Regions from separate parts of the Rahnella sp. BCC 1045 genome, predicted to be linked through region 3. Evidence: predicted binding sites of a transcription regulator. Region 3 holds the regulator's gene; each other region holds the start of a gene.
The links. The regulator CRP, encoded in region 3, controls carbon source genes, mostly activating them, when cyclic AMP is high. The targets are predictions, from matches to a motif close to ATGTGANNNNNNTCACAT.
Positions count from the first base shown of each region.

Region 1: J1782_RS06475 (YchE family NAAT transporter) is a predicted target of CRP. The motif match lies at 2,020-2,037, and genes of this name have one in related genera.
Region 2: J1782_RS11025 (DeoR family transcriptional regulator) is a predicted target of CRP. The motif match lies at 2,266-2,283, and genes of this name have one in related genera.
Region 4: msrB (peptide-methionine (R)-S-oxide reductase MsrB) is a predicted target of CRP. The motif match lies at 2,614-2,631, and genes of this name have one in related genera.

Region 1 is NZ_JAFMOZ010000109.1:49,454-53,669, reverse strand. It holds gene adhE (bifunctional acetaldehyde-CoA/alcohol dehydrogenase) at 1-1,755, opposite strand, end outside; gene J1782_RS06475 (YchE family NAAT transporter) at 2,287-2,931, shown strand; gene oppA (oligopeptide ABC transporter substrate-binding protein OppA) at 4,108-4,216, shown strand, end outside.
Region 2 is NZ_JAFMOZ010000123.1:31,503-35,718, reverse strand. It holds gene xapA (xanthosine phosphorylase) at 1-727, shown strand, start outside; gene tsgA (MFS transporter TsgA) at 737-1,933, shown strand; gene J1782_RS11025 (DeoR family transcriptional regulator) at 2,006-2,239, opposite strand; gene moeA (molybdopterin molybdotransferase MoeA) at 2,485-3,726, shown strand; gene moeB (molybdopterin-synthase adenylyltransferase MoeB) at 3,729-4,216, shown strand, end outside.
Region 3 is NZ_JAFMOZ010000138.1:55,057-59,272, forward strand. It holds gene J1782_RS19715 (LysR substrate-binding domain-containing protein) at 56-967, shown strand; gene J1782_RS19720 (OsmC family protein) at 969-1,376, opposite strand; gene crp (cAMP-activated global transcriptional regulator CRP) at 1,739-2,371, shown strand; gene J1782_RS19730 (YccS/YhfK family putative transporter) at 2,433-4,216, shown strand, end outside.
Region 4 is NZ_JAFMOZ010000122.1:97,012-101,227, forward strand. It holds gene ansA (asparaginase) at 1-58, shown strand, start outside; gene pncA (bifunctional nicotinamidase/pyrazinamidase) at 79-708, shown strand; gene J1782_RS10820 (serine acetyltransferase) at 1,098-1,652, shown strand; gene J1782_RS10825 (YeaC family protein) at 1,721-1,993, opposite strand; gene msrB (peptide-methionine (R)-S-oxide reductase MsrB) at 2,077-2,490, opposite strand; gene gapA (glyceraldehyde-3-phosphate dehydrogenase) at 2,840-3,838, shown strand; gene J1782_RS10840 (D-hexose-6-phosphate mutarotase) at 4,009-4,216, shown strand, end outside.

The DNA of each region.
Region 1 (4,216 bases), on a different contig from region 3:
TTTCGGGAATTTGTAGATACGTTTACGGATATCCATAAAGCGCAGCGCCAAATCTTCAAACTGAGTGTCCGGGTGTTCGTACAGAACCCACATGATCTTCGCGGCGTCCATTGGGGAACCGCCACCCAGAGCGATGATAACGTCTGGTTTGAAGGAATTCATTTGCTCAGCACCTTTACGAACGATGCTCAGAGTTGGATCCGCTTCAACCTCGAAGAACACTTCAGTTTCAATGCCGTGACCTTTCAGAACGCTGGTGATCTGGTCAGCATAGCCGTTGTTGAACAGGTAACGGTCAGTCACGATGAAAGCGCGTTTCGCTCCATCCGTTGCCACTTCTTCCAGCGCGATTGGCAGTGAGCCACGGCGGAAGTAGATTGATTTCGGAAGTTTATGCCACAACATGTTTTCTGCTCGCTTCGCTACAGTTTTCTTGTTGATCAAGTGTTTAGGACCGACGTTTTCAGAGATGGAGTTACCACCCCATGAACCGCAACCCAGCGTCAGAGACGGAGCAAGTTTGAAGTTATACAGGTCACCGATACCACCCTGTGAAGCCGGGGTGTTGATCAGGATACGTGCGGTTTTCATTTTGTTGCCAAAATAATTCACACGTTCTGGTTGGTTGTCCTGGTCTGTGTACAGACAAGATGTGTGGCCGATACCGCCCATTTCTACCAGTTTCTCAGCTTTGTTTACCGCATCTTCGAAATCTTTAGCACGGTACATTGCCAGGGTAGGGGACAGTTTTTCGTGTGCAAACGGTTCAGATTCGTCAACAACGCTGACTTCGCCGATTAACACTTTGGTGTTAGCAGGAACTTTGATGCCGGCCATTTCAGCAATTTTCACTGCTGGCTGACCTACGATAGCAGCGTTCAGGCCACCGTTTTTAAGGATGATATCAGAAACCGCTTTCAGCTCTTTGCCCTGCAGCATGTAGCCGCCGTGGGAAGCAAAACGTTCACGAACTGCATTATAAGCAGAATCAACGACGATAATGGACTGTTCAGAAGCACAGATTACGCCGTTATCGAAGGTTTTAGACATCAGAACAGAAGCGACAACACGTTTGATGTCGGCAGTTTCGTCAACAACAACTGGGGTGTTACCTGCACCTACACCGATCGCTGGTTTACCAGAGCTGTATGCTGCTTTAACCATGCCAGGACCACCGGTTGCCAGAATCAGGTTCAGGTCAGGGTGATGCATTAATTGGTTAGACAGTTCTACACTTGGTTCATCAATCCAGCCAATGATGTCTTTTGGTGCACCTGCAGCGATAGCGGCTTGCAGCACGATATCAGCAGCTTTGTTGGTCGCATTTTTTGCACGTGGGTGCGGGGAGAAGATGATGCCGTTACGGGTTTTCAGGCTAATAAGCGCTTTGAAAATCGCAGTAGAAGTTGGGTTGGTGGTTGGAACGATACCGCAGATCAGGCCGATTGGCTCAGCGATAGTGATGGTACCGAAAGTATCATCCTGACCCAGAATGCCACAGGTCTTTTCATCTTTGTAAGCATTGTAGATATATTCAGAGGCGAAGTGGTTTTTGATCACTTTGTCTTCGACGATACCCATTCCGGATTCTTCAACAGCCAGTTTGGCAAGGAGAATTCGAGAATCGGCAGCAGCCAGGGCGGCGGCAGCGAAAATCTTATCTACTTGTTCTTGACTGAAGTTGGCATATTCGCGCTGTGCCTTCTTGACTCGTGCTACGAGTGCGTTTAGTTCAGCGACATTTGTTACAGCCATAATGCTCTCCTGATAAAGTTAAACTCTTTTAGTAAATAATCTGCCAAAGACTAGTATAGACCTGCTATCAGTCACCGTGAGAAACTAATTAATGCTAAAGATCTCAATGTGTTGTCTTTGTCTCTTTATTTGCTCAAAGAGCTTTCAGTTGTGAAGCACCGGGTAAAGTCGATATCTTTTAAATCGCCTCTATCACTGAACGTTTTGTCTTCAAGTAACGCTGAGTGACTATGTACTGAGCTTACCTATTTGTAGGCAAGGTGAATTTGATCTGGATCACTGAATACCGATGCTGACACCATTCAGCAGTGTGTTGTTGAGAATGATTATCAAATTTACCCATGGATAATACAGTTTAGTAGCTAAAGTTATCAATAAAAAAACTCATTTTTAACAAAAGCCTTATTCACTGCCTTTATTTCTAAATCTGGTGATAAAAACTATGAAACGGCGTGGCGCCTTTACGGGGATTCCAGTACATTAGCGCCCATCAAAACCTTCTTCTGCTGGCATATTTGTGCGGAGTTCTGCGTGAGCCAATCTTTATTAGATTTTTCAGGGTATATCAAATTTTTCGTCGGCCTGTTTGCACTGGTCAACCCGGTAGGGATTTTGCCGGTTTTTATCAGCATGACCAGCTATCAGGCAGCGGCGGGACGTAATAAGACCAACATGACAGCCAACCTGTCAGTGGCCATTATATTGTCGACGGCGCTTTTCCTTGGCGACGCGATTTTGCACCTGTTCGGGATTTCCATTGATTCGTTCCGTATTGCCGGCGGGATCCTGGTGGTGACGATAGCGATGTCGATGATCAGCGGAAAGCTGGGTGAAGATAAGCAGAACAAGCAGGAGAAATCAGAAACGGCAATCCGTGAAAATGTCGGCGTGGTTCCGCTGGCCTTGCCGCTGATGGCCGGACCGGGTGCGATAAGCTCGACGATTGTCTGGAGTTCACGGTACAACGGCTGGCAGAATCTGCTGGGGTTGACCGTTGCAATCATCTTCTTTGCATTCTGTTGCTGGCTGCTGTTCCGTGCGGCACCTTTATTAGTCCGCCTGTTAGGGCAAACCGGCATAAACGTCATTACCCGTATCATGGGTCTTTTACTGATGTCACTCGGTATTGAGTTTATCGTCACCGGTATTAAAGCTATTTTCCCCGGTTTGCTCTGATTCTTAGCCTGCAAATTCTCGCGGATACATTAACCTTATCCGTGAGAATTATTACTCCTTCTTATAATCCTGTGCATTATTATAGTGCAGCTAATGACTTAATTGAGAGCATTTGCACCCTAATGTGGCGTAAATCTACATTTCACCTTCCTTTTTAATCCAAGTCTCCATTTATTCTAATAAACTTAGCTAATTCTTCGCTAAATACCGTTATTTATTGCCCGTATTGCCGTTAATTTACCCACATCATTCTGTAAGGCTTGTGCAGGCCGTACCGAGATGTTATTAGTGTTAACACAGCAGTTAACAGCGCTTTATCCTTGAAATCATCCGATTGTTAACTGATTGTGTCAGAGCAATTCCTGAACAACCGTCTTTACAAAAAGGTGTGAGAAATACCGTATTAACTCGATATATAACAATGGGTTAAGTGCTATTTCTGATGTGAGGTCGCGGGTGTCCTTCTGGCACACTTAACGCATAAAAGAGAATTACGTAACAAATTTGCAAAATTTATTGGCGCCCGTATCAGGCTTCTGATAATTTTCAAATCGTCTTCAAAAATGGAATTTTGTTTAGAGTCATGCTCTGAGTGAGAATGAATCTTGCCAGGCGTAGAGAGATTGAAGCAATTTCATTTGTTTTGGAGAGTGTCGTGTCATCATGCGTATCACAAAATTATCCTCGCTCGCTTTCCGTGAAAAGAAAGTCAGGCATTGAGATGACGACAATTAACAACCTTGCGTTGACTCTCCCGATTCAACAAAACAAATCTTCAGTACTTCTTCTGATTAAAATGAATGACAGCGCTTAACTGCGACGGATTTTCTATCGCCTTAATCCGGGTTAAAAGAAAATAATCGGGTGAAGTACAGAAATAACAGAATGTGATTGCCTGGTGTGCGACTGAACATTGTGAAGTTACGTACGGGGTTATCAAATGGAGTGGGATCATCCTTAACGATCCCGGAAACCGCACGGCGAATACAGCCTGACGTTTCATCAAACCTGAGATGTAGCAACATGCAGTAATAGGGGACAGCCATCTGCGGGTGGTACTACATGGGGGGCCTTTCTCGAGCAATTCGTTCCTGCTTTTGAAACCCATTGACCCAGCAAGGGTTTATCTTGCACCCGGGCGTGCAAGTTCATAATAAAAATTGGAGTTAAATAAAAATGACCAACATCACAAAAAAAAATCTGCTGGCTGCATGCATCATGGCTGCGGTGGGAACAATTTCTATCAATAACGCAGTTGCGGCCAATGTGCCTGCCGGCGTAACTC
Region 2 (4,216 bases), on a different contig from region 3:
TGACGATATGTCCGGTGCGATTACCATTCCTTATCACGACCTGCCGGGGTTCCCTCAAAGCAGCGTCGTCGGCCACGCCGGTGAACTGGTTCTGGGCCATCTCGAAGGTGTACCGGTAATGTGCATGAAAGGCCGCGGCCATATGTATGAAGGCCACGGTATGTCGGTAATGACCAGCGCCGTCCGCACTTTCAAACTGTTGGGCTGTGAATTCCTGCTGGCGACTAACGCCGCCGGATCCATGCGCAAAGAAGTCGCGCCGGGTCGTTTGGTTGCGCTCACCGACCACGTCAGCTTTATGCCGGAATCCCCGCTGGCTGGCCCGAATGACGACCGTTTCGGCCCGCGCTTCTTCAGCCTCGCGAACGCCTATGACAAAGATCTGCGCGCGCAGCTTCACGCTGTCGCCGGCAAACTGGATATCGACGTGGCAGAAGGCGTATTCGCCGCCTACACCGGCCCGAACTTCGAAACGCCTGCGGAAATCCGCATGATGCAAACCCTCGGCTGCGACGTCGTCGGCATGTCTATCGTGCCGGAAGTAATTTCCGCGCGACACTGCGGCCTCAAAGTGCTGGCGGTTTCTGCCATGACTAACTTTGCCGAAGGTCTATCCGACACCCCGCTTTCCCACGAACAAACCCTGAGCTGCGCAAAACTGGCGGTGGGTGATTTCACCCGACTGATCCGCGCGTTCTTCGCCGACCTGTCAGCGGCTGGGAAATAAGGGACGTCTATGGAACAGGCATTCAACCGCCAGCGGATCAATATGATTTCCTGGCTGAGTTATTTCTTCACCGGTGCGCTGGTTTCAACGCTCGGAATCGTAATCGGCCCGGTGTCGCAGGCGTTTGGCAAAGACCCCGGATTTATCGGACAGATGTTTACGCTGATGAACATCGGCCTGTTCCTGCCGATCATGATAAGCGGCGTGCTGATGCGCAAATTCAATCTGGGCAAACAGCTGATTACCGGCTCAACCGTCTCTGTACTGACCTGCATCGCGCTGTTCCTGATGCCGACCATCACCATGTTCGGTATCGGCGTTTTCCTGATTGGCGCGGCGTCCGGCATCATGATGTCCATCGGCAGCTATCTGGTCGTACGCATCAATGAAGATCCGAAGAAACGCTCGGCGAACCTGATTCTCACCGATTTCTTCTTTGCACTGGCGGGGGTGATTCTGTCGCTGTTGCTGGGGTATTTATTCCAGCATGGCGCAAGCTGGCTGGCGATGTACGGCGTCATGGCGGTGCTGAGCCTGATGATGATCGTGCTGTGCGCCGGGCAGAAATTCCCGTCGATTCCGCAGGCTGCTGAGAAAGAATCATCAACCGGCCAGCAGCACGACCGCTGGGGCGTTTCGGTGTGGGTGTTGTGCTTCGCGCTGTTTGCTTTCCTGCTGGCGGAACCGGTGTTCACCATGTGGCTGCCAAGCTGGCTGAAAGAGCATTTCGGGATGGCGGCTGACCGCGCGGCGTTCTACATCACGACCTACTGGACCGTGAAATCCATCGGCCTGTTTGTGAATCAGTTCACCGTTCGCTTCGTGAAACTGCGCACATATCTGCTGATTTCAGCGGGTGTCGGGCTGGTGAGCCTGGCCGTGGCGGCCAACAGCGGGAACCCGATGCTTATCCTGATTTGCGCTGGTCTGTTTGGCTTCTGCAATTCCGGCCTGTTCTCAGGCATCATGAGCTACGGCAGTTTGCAGGTCAGAAATTCGCCGCCAACGCTGACGTCAGCCTTGCTGACTATCGGCACCATCGGGACGCTGATCTTCTCCACGTTGTCGTCGCTGGTGTACAGCCAGTACGGGTTATTCTGGGCACTGAATACTGCGACCATCGCTTACGTCTTCCTGCTGGCGGCGCTGATTTTTGCCTCGGTCAACAGCAAAGCCGAAGCGCTGGAGCAACAACCGTCGCACTGATTTTCTTAAATATTGTGCATAAAAAAGGGAAGACTCTGCGGAGCCTTCCCTTTTCTTATTTCACTGCCACGATTAAAGCTGGGGGCAGCGCTGCAAACTGTTGAGCCAGGATGTTTCAGGCTGAGCAACCAGACGACGGGCTCGACCGTGACGTCGCAGAATCAATCCTTTATCCTGCATTTCACTCAGGTCACGACGAATGGTTTCAAGACTTACATCCAGCGATTGTGCCAGTTCGCTTACCTGTAACACTTCATGCTGTTCTACCAACTGAAGGATGGCCTGATGGCGATTTTTTTTAAGCACCGGTTATTCCTGTATATTTGACAGTTGTGTGACCCATGTCACAAATAACGGAAACCATCATACCTGCGTTACATTGTTAATTTTGGGATCGATCTCAATTTTTCAGGAATCCCCACGAAGTTTTTACGCCTTCCGCAATTTTTGGTTCGCCGCGTTTCTCTGTCATACTATGCGCATGCTCCAAATCCCCGCCCGGTTCCGGTGAAAACACCCGTCCCGCCGGGATGAACCTCAAAGGAATTTTCATGGAATTCAATACTGCCGGTCTGATCTCGCTGGAAGAAGCGCTGGAAAAAATGCGCGCTTATGTCCCGTCCAAAACAGCGAAAGATACCGAATCTCTCCCGCTCGCTGCCGCCGCAGGCCGCATTACCGCCACGCCGGTGAAATCCCCGGTTTTCGTCCCGCCTTTTGATAATTCCGCGATGGACGGTTACGCCGTGCGCTGCGCCGATTTGCACACAGACGCCGTTCTGCCTGTGGCAGGTAAAGCCTTTGCCGGTGCGCCTTTCCACGGTGAATGGCCTGCCGGAACCTGTATCCGCATCATGACCGGCGCGCCGGTTCCGCAAGGTGCCGGCGCGGTGATCATGCAGGAACAGGCCGACGTGTCAGAAGCGGGCGTGCGGTTTACCGCAGAAGTGCATAAAGGCCAGAATATCCGTCTGACCGGCGACGACATCAAACAAGGCGACAGCGTGCTGCCTGCCGGTGTGCGTCTCGGCGCAGCTGAATTGCCACTGCTGGCTTCTTTAGGCGTGACGGAAGTTAATGTCTGGAAAGCGCTGAAAGTCGCGGTGTTTTCGACCGGGGACGAACTGCAACCCGTCGGGACGCCGTTAGAGGAAGGCCAGATTTACGACACCAACCGTTTCGCCGTGCGTCTGATGCTCGAACAGCTCGGCTGCACCGTACTGGATTTAGGGATTATCCGCGATAATCCGCAGGCGCTGCGCACAGCCTTTGAAGAAGCCAATACGTTTGCCGACCTGGTGATTTCCAGCGGTGGCGTGTCCGTGGGCGAAGCGGATTACACCAAGCAAATGCTCGATGAACTGGGCGAAATTGGTTTCTGGAAACTGGCGATGAAACCGGGTAAACCCTTTGCATTCGGAAAACTGAAAAACAGCTGGTTCTGCGGTCTGCCGGGTAATCCGGTTTCTGCTGCACTGACGTTTTATCAACTGGTGCAACCGTTTATCGCTCAGCTTTCCGGCCACACCGCCTGGCAGTTCCCGCCGCGCCTGAAAGCTAAAGCCGTGACACCGCTAAAGAAATCCGCCGGACGCCTGGATTTCCAGCGCGGTATTTTCAGCACAAATGCCGAAGGCCAGCTCGAAGTACGCACCACCGGCCATCAGGGCTCGCACGTCTTTAGTTCGTTCAGTCTCGCAAACTGTTTTGTGGTGCTTGAACGTGAGCGCGAAAACGTCGCCGCAGGCGAAATCGTAGAAATCGAACCTTTCAACGCCCTGCTTAGGAGCTGATCATGGCGACGCTGCCGGAACTGACGGATGCTGAAACCCTGCGTTATAACCGCCAGATCGTGCTGAAAGGGTTTGATTTTGATGCGCAGGAAAAGCTGAAAGCCAGCCACGCGCTGATTGTCGGTCTGGGTGGTCTGGGCTGTGCGGCGGCGCAATATCTGGCAGCCGCCGGAACAGGCACGCTGACCTTGCTGGATTTCGACACCGTTTCGCTCTCAAACCTGCAACGTCAGACGCTGCACACCGATGCCAGAATCGGCATGTCGAAAGTCGGATCCGCCGCGCTGGCGCTGGCGGCAATTAACCCGCACATTCAGCTGAATCAGGTTGATGCTCAGGCGGATGACGAAATGCTGCACGAACTGATTGCCGCCTGCGACGTGGTGGTCGATTGCACTGACAACGTCACGACGCGAAATCAGCTCAATCAGCAATGTTTTACGCAGAAAAAACCGCTGGTCTCGGGTGCTGCCATCCGCATGGAAGGCCA
Region 3 (4,216 bases):
TGCAATTTTTGGGCGGGTGATGCTTTTTACTGATAGGGCTTTCAAGCGAGGCGACATGCGTTATTTACCGAAATTGCAGCAACTCAAGGTTTTCCAGCAGGTTATCCGCAGCGGCAGTATTCGCGGCGCGGCGCGGGCGATGAATCAGTCGCAGCCCGCGGTCAGCAGAACCTTGCGGGAACTGGAACAAACGCTTGAAACTCAGCTTATCGTGCGCGGCAATCAGGGCATGGCGCTGACGGAAACCGGCCGTGCCTTTGCGCAGCGCATGCAGTTTATTCTCGAAGAACTTGAACGTGCGGCGGATGAGATCCGGCAGATTAATCAGTATTCGCAGGGTTCGGTGGCTATCGGGTTTTCATCACTGCTGGCGCTGACGGTATTTCCGGCCCTCAGTGAAGCGTTCAAAACGCAATTTCCCCAGTCCAAACTGCTGATTAAAGAAGGCCAGCTTTCGACGCTGTTACCGGCGCTGCGTGAAGGGAAACTCGATTTTGCTGTCGGGACCGCCGGGCCGGGTTTTCCGCTGGAGGATTTGGTGCGTGAGCCGCTGTTTAGCGCCCCTTTTGGCGTGATTGCGCGGCAAGGGCATCCGCTGGCAGATGCCACCACGCTCGACGAATTGCAGTGCGCGCGCTGGGTGTTGCCGGAAACGGATATGGGTTACTACCAGCAGATTCAGCTTTCGATGAACGGCTTTAACGCACCAGCCGGGGAAACGCCGGTAAGAACGGATTCGGTAGTGTGCGGGCTGAATATGGTGTTGCAGTCGGATTATCTGACGATTGTGGCGAAGGCCATGCGCGCGCCGTTCGGCTTACAGGACAGGCTTTGCCTGCTCAATATCGATACGCTGCCGGAAGCTGAATATTGCGTGCTCTATTCGCAGAAATCGCCGCTGACGTTTGCCGCGCGGCGATTTCTGGATTTACTGCGAAGTCAGTGCCAGTCGTATCACTGGTCGTGACTTATTCGGCGTTCACTACTTCAAAACTGTGGGTGATTGTCGCGGCTTTGCCCAGCATCAGGGAAACGGAGCAATATTTTTCCGCAGACAGGCTGACTGCGCGTTCCACAATTTTATCCGTCAGGTCTTTGCCGGTGACGATGAAATGCAGGTTGATGTGCGTGAACAGACGCGGTGCTTCTTCGCGGCGCTGAGACGTCAGTTTCACTTCGCAGTCACGCACGTCGTTGCGGCCTTTTTGCAAAATAGATACCACATCAATCGCGCTGCAACCGCCCGCCGACATCAGCAACATTTCCATCGGGCTCGGGGCTTTGTCGCCCGCATTACCATCCATTGTGATCTGATGCCCCGACGCTGACTCACCTAAAAACGTCAGCCCTTCTACCCATTTTACGCGTGCGTGCATGTGCTCTTCTCCCGGTGGATAAATTCGTCAAATTTTCCCCTCAGACTACCCTTTCACCCAAAAACTGGCAACGTAACCCGATCGCCATCATGCTGAAGCGAGACAACAGAAGACAGCATTGCAAACCTGTGTTACAAACAAAGCCGAAACATACTTTCCAGTAAATTGCGGTGACGGTTTTTGCGGTTTAAGAACAGAACCCACGGTGTTAACAGCAATAATCAGGCTGTTTCACTCCGACATCCGCTTGCAGCATTTCTGGGGAGTTATATGCTGAAAGGGCGCTTTTTAAAGTAAGTGCCGTACAGGGAACTCTGAGCCCTGTGATTTTGGGCAGCGATAACAACAGAGGATAATAGCAAATGGTTCTCGGCAAGCCACAAACAGACCCGACTCTCGAATGGTTCCTGTCTCACTGTCATATACATAAGTATCCTTCTAAAAGTACGCTGATTCACCAAGGTGAAAAAGCCGAAACGCTGTACTACATCGTGAAAGGGTCGGTTGCCGTCCTGATTAAAGATGAAGAAGGCAAAGAAATGATACTGTCATACCTTAACCAAGGTGACTTCATCGGCGAGCTGGGACTCTTCGAAGAAGGGCAGGAACGCAGTGCCTGGGTGCGTGCTAAAACTGCCTGCGAAGTGGCTGAAATTTCTTATAAAAAATTCCGCCAGCTGATTCAGGTAAACCCGGATATTCTGATGCGTCTTTCCGCGCAGATGGCAAACCGTCTGCAAGTGACGTCAGAGAAAGTCGGCAACCTTGCCTTCCTCGACGTAACAGGCCGTATCGCGCAAACTTTGCTTAATCTGGCTAAACAGCCTGATGCAATGACCCATCCGGACGGGATGCAAATCAAGATAACCCGTCAGGAAATCGGCCAAATCGTCGGTTGTTCACGTGAAACAGTCGGACGTATTCTCAAAATGCTGGAAGATCAAAGCCTGATCTCCGCACACGGTAAAACGATTGTCGTTTACGGCACACGTTAATCCCTCAGAAATTGGCGCGACAGCTAACTGTCGCGCCTTTTTTATGGGCTAAGCTTTACGCATGACGCTATGGCGAAGACTGTTCTATCATCCCGAAGTTAACTACGCGCTGCGCCAGACGCTGGTGTTGTGCCTGCCTGTTGGCATTTGCTGGCTTTTTGGCAATCTGCAAATGGGTCTGCTGTTTTCCCTGTGCCCGGCCTGCTGCAATGTCGCGGGTCTGGATACGCCACACAAACGCTTTTTCAAACGTCTGATGGTCGGCGGCACGCTTTTTGCCCTGAGCAGCATTCTGCTGCAAGTGATGCTGGAAAGCTGGCACATTCCCCTGCCGCTCATCATGTTCTCGCTGGCGTTACTGCTGGGCGTGACCGGTGAAATCAGCCCGCTGCATGCGCGTCTGTTGCCCGGTGCGCTGGTGGCGACCATCTTCACGCTGAGCATGGTGGGTCTGCGCCCGATGTGGCAAGCTCCGGCGCTGTTCGCCGCAGGCACCGCCTGGTACGGTATCTTTAACTGGGCGTGGTTTCGTATTTCAAAAGAACAACCGATGCGCGAAACCCTCAGCCAGCTCTATCTGCAACTGGCAGATTACTTCGAGGCGAAATACAGCCTGCTGACGCAACACACCGATCCTGAAACCGCGCTACCGCCACTGCTGGCGCGTCAGCAACAGGTTATCGATCTGATTGCCCTGCTTTATCAGCAACTGCACATGCTGCCGCAACACGGACATCATCATCACCATAAGCGACTGTTCCAGCGTTTTCAGGTCGCACTCGATTTGCAGGAACACATCACGGTGAGCCTGCATCAGCCGGAAGAAGTGCAAAAGCTGGTGGAAGAAAGCCACGCCGAAGCGGTTATACGACGTAATGCGCAGGTGATCTCCGCCCGTCTGCGGGTCATCGCTGATGACATTCTTTATCACCGTTTATCCGGGCGATTTACGATGGCCAACGAACTGGCCGCGCTGGAGAAAATAGCCGCGCGCAATCCGGAGAATCCGGTCGGTCAATTTTGCTATTACCATTTCAGCCGCATTGCGCGTTTATTGCGGACACAACGTCCGCTGTACCGACGCGATCTGATGAACACTCAGCCCCGCTTACCTTTCTGGCCGGCGTTGAAAAGTTATCTTTCCTTTAAATCGGTCGCGCTGCGCAATGCTGCCCGGCTTGGCATCATCCTGGCGATTGGCAGCAGCCTTGGTCTGTTTTTCAATCTGCCCAAGCCCTACTGGATTTTGCTGACCATCATGCTGGTCAGCCAGAACGGCTATAACGCCACGCGCGTACGTATCCAGCACCGTGCGCTGGGGACGCTGGCCGGATTACTGATTGCATCCGGATTGCTGAAGCTGGAATTACCCGAAAGCACCACGTTGCTCTGCATGCTGCTGATTACTTTGTTGTCCTACACGGTTTTACGCAAAAACTACGGGCTGGCAATGGTAGGTATGACAGTGACAGCCGTGTATACCCTGCAACTGCTGGCGATGAATGGCGTACATTTTCTCGTACCACGGCTGATAGATACGCTGATCGGCTGTGCGCTGGCTTTCGGCGGCACCATCTGGTTGTGGCCGCAATGGCAAAGCGGTTTGCTGCGCCAGAATGCGCATCAGGCGCTGGAAACCTATCAGAACGCAATCCGGTTGCTGCTTGAGGAAAATCCGGATGCCGCGAAACTCGCTTACACCCGAATGCAGGTCAATCAGGCGCATAATAAACTGTTCACCTCACTGAATCAGGCAATGCAGGAACCGGGCTTTAACTCGCATTATCTGGCGGATATGCGTCTGTGGGTGACGCACAGTCAGTTTATTGTCGAGCACATCAATGC
Region 4 (4,216 bases), on a different contig from region 3:
GCCGGAAGAAATCCGCGAACTGATGCAGCAGAATCTGCGTGGCGAACTGACGGAATAGTTGACCGTATAAGAGGCGATATGAAATCTGCGTTGTTACTGGTCGATTTGCAAAACGATTTTTGCCGCGGTGGCGCGCTGGCCGTTAATGACGGGGATGCGACCGTTGCCGTCGCCAATCAGATGATGTTGTGGTGTAAAAGCCGCGATATCCCCGTGGTGGCGTCGCAAGACTGGCACCCTGCCGGACACAAAAGTTTTGCCGCAAATTCGCATCAGGATGCCTGGACATCGGGCGAACTGAACGGGCTGCCGCAGGTCTGGTGGCCGGTTCACTGCGTTCAGCACGAACCCGGCGCGGAATTCCATCCGTCACTGAATACGCGTCTTTTAGATTTTGTCGTCCAAAAAGGCACGGACGCTGAAATCGACAGTTACAGTGCATTCTTCGATAACGGCCACCGCGCCGCTACCGTGCTGAACGACTGGCTGAAAGCCGCAAAGATTTCGCATCTTTATGTCATGGGTCTGGCGACGGATTATTGTGTGAAGTTCACGGTCCTGGACGCGCTGTCGCAGGGATATCAGGTTACGCTGCTGACCGATGGCTGCCGTGGTGTGAACATCGAACCTCACGACAGTGCTGAAGCTGTTGAAGCAATGCGTGAGGCTGGCGCACAAATCGGGACGGCAGACGCACTGAACGGCTGATTACTCTGCTCTTCAGAGGCAAAAAAGGCGCGTTATGCGCCTTTTTTATTCCCTGACATTTCGCGTAAAAAACTGCTTATCTCAATGTCCCCGCCGTAAGATGTTCAATTCCGGACAAATTCATTTTTTACAAAACTTCACGTAATAGATCTCGTTTTGGGTATGCGTAATACGTTATAAATAGCACACTATCATTAATCACCTGGCTGTATTCCATGATAATTTTACGACTGGCATGCCACGCTAATGACTCTGCAATGTGTCCGTTATTTTTTATCGATAAATAATGAATGGACTATGCGTGGCCGTACCAATAAGATGGCGCCGCTTTTTATTAAATGAATAACTCAAGCTTAGGATGAGCAGGCTAACCCTTAAGGATTATCAGATTGAAAGAATACCAATATCAAATTTTAAAAAGCTGTCTTCAGCGTGAAGTGATGGATTCAGAGAAAGACTTTTCCTGGTTCCGCACGCTGCATCGCGCCATTAAATGCCCGGGCAGGCGATTCTACTTCTGGTGGCGAATCGCTAATTATCTTTATAAAACCGGCGGCAAGGCTTCCAGAAAATATGCAATTTCGGTAAACAGAAGATTAAGAAATAAATATGGTACCGATATCAATCTGGGCGCTGATATTGGCCCCGGAATGAAGATTTCTCATTTCGTTGGTATTGTGGTTGCCGATTGTTGCGAAATAGGCTCGAACCTGAACATTAAGCAAAATGTGACAATTGGTATCAAATATGACAATCAGAGCGGCAAGATCTATATAGGGGACAATGTCATCATTGGTGCGAACAGTTGCATTATCGGTTGCGATATAAGCATCGGGAATAATGTCACCATCGGTGCGATGAGTTTCGTAGATAAAAATGTTCCTAATGATTGCGTTGTCTATAACCAGCGCACAGATAACCTGATCTACAAGCAGATTGCGTAACCCACTGACGATTATTTTTTAAAGGCGCGTTATGCGCCTTTTTTATGCCTCAGACAAACCCCCTCCCATTACTCCGGTTTGAGTCTAATCAGCGCATCCTGAGCGAACTGTTGTTTCAGCTCTTGCTTGCTTTTGGTAACGATCTGCCCGTCAGTGCCGATGCTCATATGCTGGGCATCCACGTTGTGACGTGACTGATACAGCATCACCGCTTGCAGGCTGTGCTCTTTTTGTTCTGGCGTCAGCGCCACACCGTCGGGCCATTTCCCCAGCTCTACGGCCAGCGCCAGACGTGCGTAGATTTCCGGCGTCATTACATCAATGAGTTGATTAATTTCCATCTGAGCACCTCTGTTCAACAGGATTATTCAAAAGGTTTTGAATAATAGCTGAATCGATTTTGTCGGTAAGATTACAGCGCAGCCTAACCGGCCGTTTTTTCGCCATTTTTGCTGTCGGTAAAACTCATCGCAGCAGAATTTACGCAGTAACGTTCACCTGTTGGTTGCGGGCCATCCGGGAAAACATGCCCTAAATGTGCCCCGCAGCTGGAACAGCGGATCTCAATGCGGTCCATATTATGCGTATTATCAGTGAGATATTTTATCGCATCGTGGTCAACAGGTTGATAAAAACTTGGCCATCCGCAGCCGGATTCATACTTAGTCTCTGAGTAAAACAGAGGCGCGTTACACACTACGCAATGATAAATGCCCTGGCGAATGTTGTGCAGCAGTTTTCCTGTATAAGGGCGCTCGGTTCCGTGTTCCTGGGTGACATAACGTTGAATTTCAGTGAGTTGTTCGGGTGCAGAAGCAGATTTGGATGAATTGCTCATGATTATCGTTCTCTGACGAATTTAAATTACAACTAAATTAACAGTTTATAATAACAAAAAATTAACAACAATTCAGCCTGTTTTGTCCTAAACTGTATGGCATCAGCGTTAGCCAGCTCCAACTTGTGATGGCGATCACACTCCTGATCTTCTTGCCCTTTATATTCTGTTTTTCGCCCCCATCTGGTTGTGAGCCGATTAAAAAAACGGAACGTGCAATAAGCGAGCAACAGTAGGTCGTCGCTTTGACTTACAGCAATAATTGACACGATTCCGCTTGACGCTCAGCAAGGTTTTTGTAATTTTACAACCAACCTTTTATTCACTAAAAAAATAGCTGGTGGAATATATGACTATCAAAGTAGGTATCAACGGTTTTGGCCGTATCGGTCGCATTGTTTTCCGTGCTGCTCAGGAACGTTCTGACATCGAGATCGTAGCAATCAACGATCTGTTAGACGCAGAATACATGGCATACATGCTGAAGTACGACTCAACTCATGGTCGTTTCAACGGTACTGTTGAAGTTAAAGACGGTCACCTGGTTGTTAACGGCAAAACCATCCGTGTTACCGCTGAGCGTGACCCAGCTAACCTGAAATGGAATGAAGTTAACGTTGATGTTGTTGCTGAAGCGACTGGTCTGTTCCTGGACGACGCAACTGCACGTAAACACATCACTGCAGGCGCTAAGAAAGTTGTTCTGACTGGTCCATCTAAAGATGACACCCCTATGTTCGTTATGGGCGTTAACCATAAAGAATACAAAGGTCAGGAAATCGTTTCTAACGCATCTTGCACCACTAACTGCCTGGCACCACTGGCTAAAGTTATCAACGACAACTTCGGTATCGTTGAAGCGCTGATGACCACTGTTCATGCAACTACCGCAACTCAGAAAACCGTTGATGGCCCGTCTCACAAAGACTGGCGCGGCGGCCGCGGCGCATCTCAAAACATCATCCCTTCTTCTACCGGTGCAGCTAAAGCAGTAGGTAAAGTTATCCCTGCTCTGAACGGTAAACTGACCGGTATGGCGTTCCGCGTTCCTACTCCTAACGTTTCTGTTGTTGACCTGACTGCACGTCTGGAAAAACCAGCAACCTACAAAGAAATCTGCGCAGTAATCAAAGCAGCTTCTGAAGCAGGCGACCTGAAAGGCGTTCTGGGTTACACCGAAGACGACGTTGTTTCTACCGATTTCAACGGCGAAAAACTGACTTCAGTATTCGATGCTAAAGCAGGTATCGCGCTGAATGACAACTTTGTGAAACTGGTTTCCTGGTACGACAACGAAACTGGCTACTCAAACAAAGTACTGGATCTGATTTCTCACGTTTCCAAATAATTGGCAATGTTGATGAACTGATTGAAGGGCGACGCAAGTCGCCCTTTTGCTTTCTGTCAGTCGCACATTTTTATCAGGCATATGAGTGCGATCAAACAGAATGATCACGTTCATCTGTAGTCTTGGTTCTTATCTTCGTAATTGTTAAAACCCTGACAGGACTTTAGATAATGACAGAACAACTCTTTTCTCTTCCGGTCGTAAACCAAATTTCAACCACCATCAGCCAGCGTCAGATCGACGAACTGCCGGTGATCGTTGTTTCTCATCCCAAAGTAAAAGCGGCTGTAGCCTTACAAGGCGCACATTTATTGTCCTGGCAGCCTGAAGGCGAAGCGCCTGTGCTGTGGATGAGCAGCGCAAGCGCTTTCAAAGAAG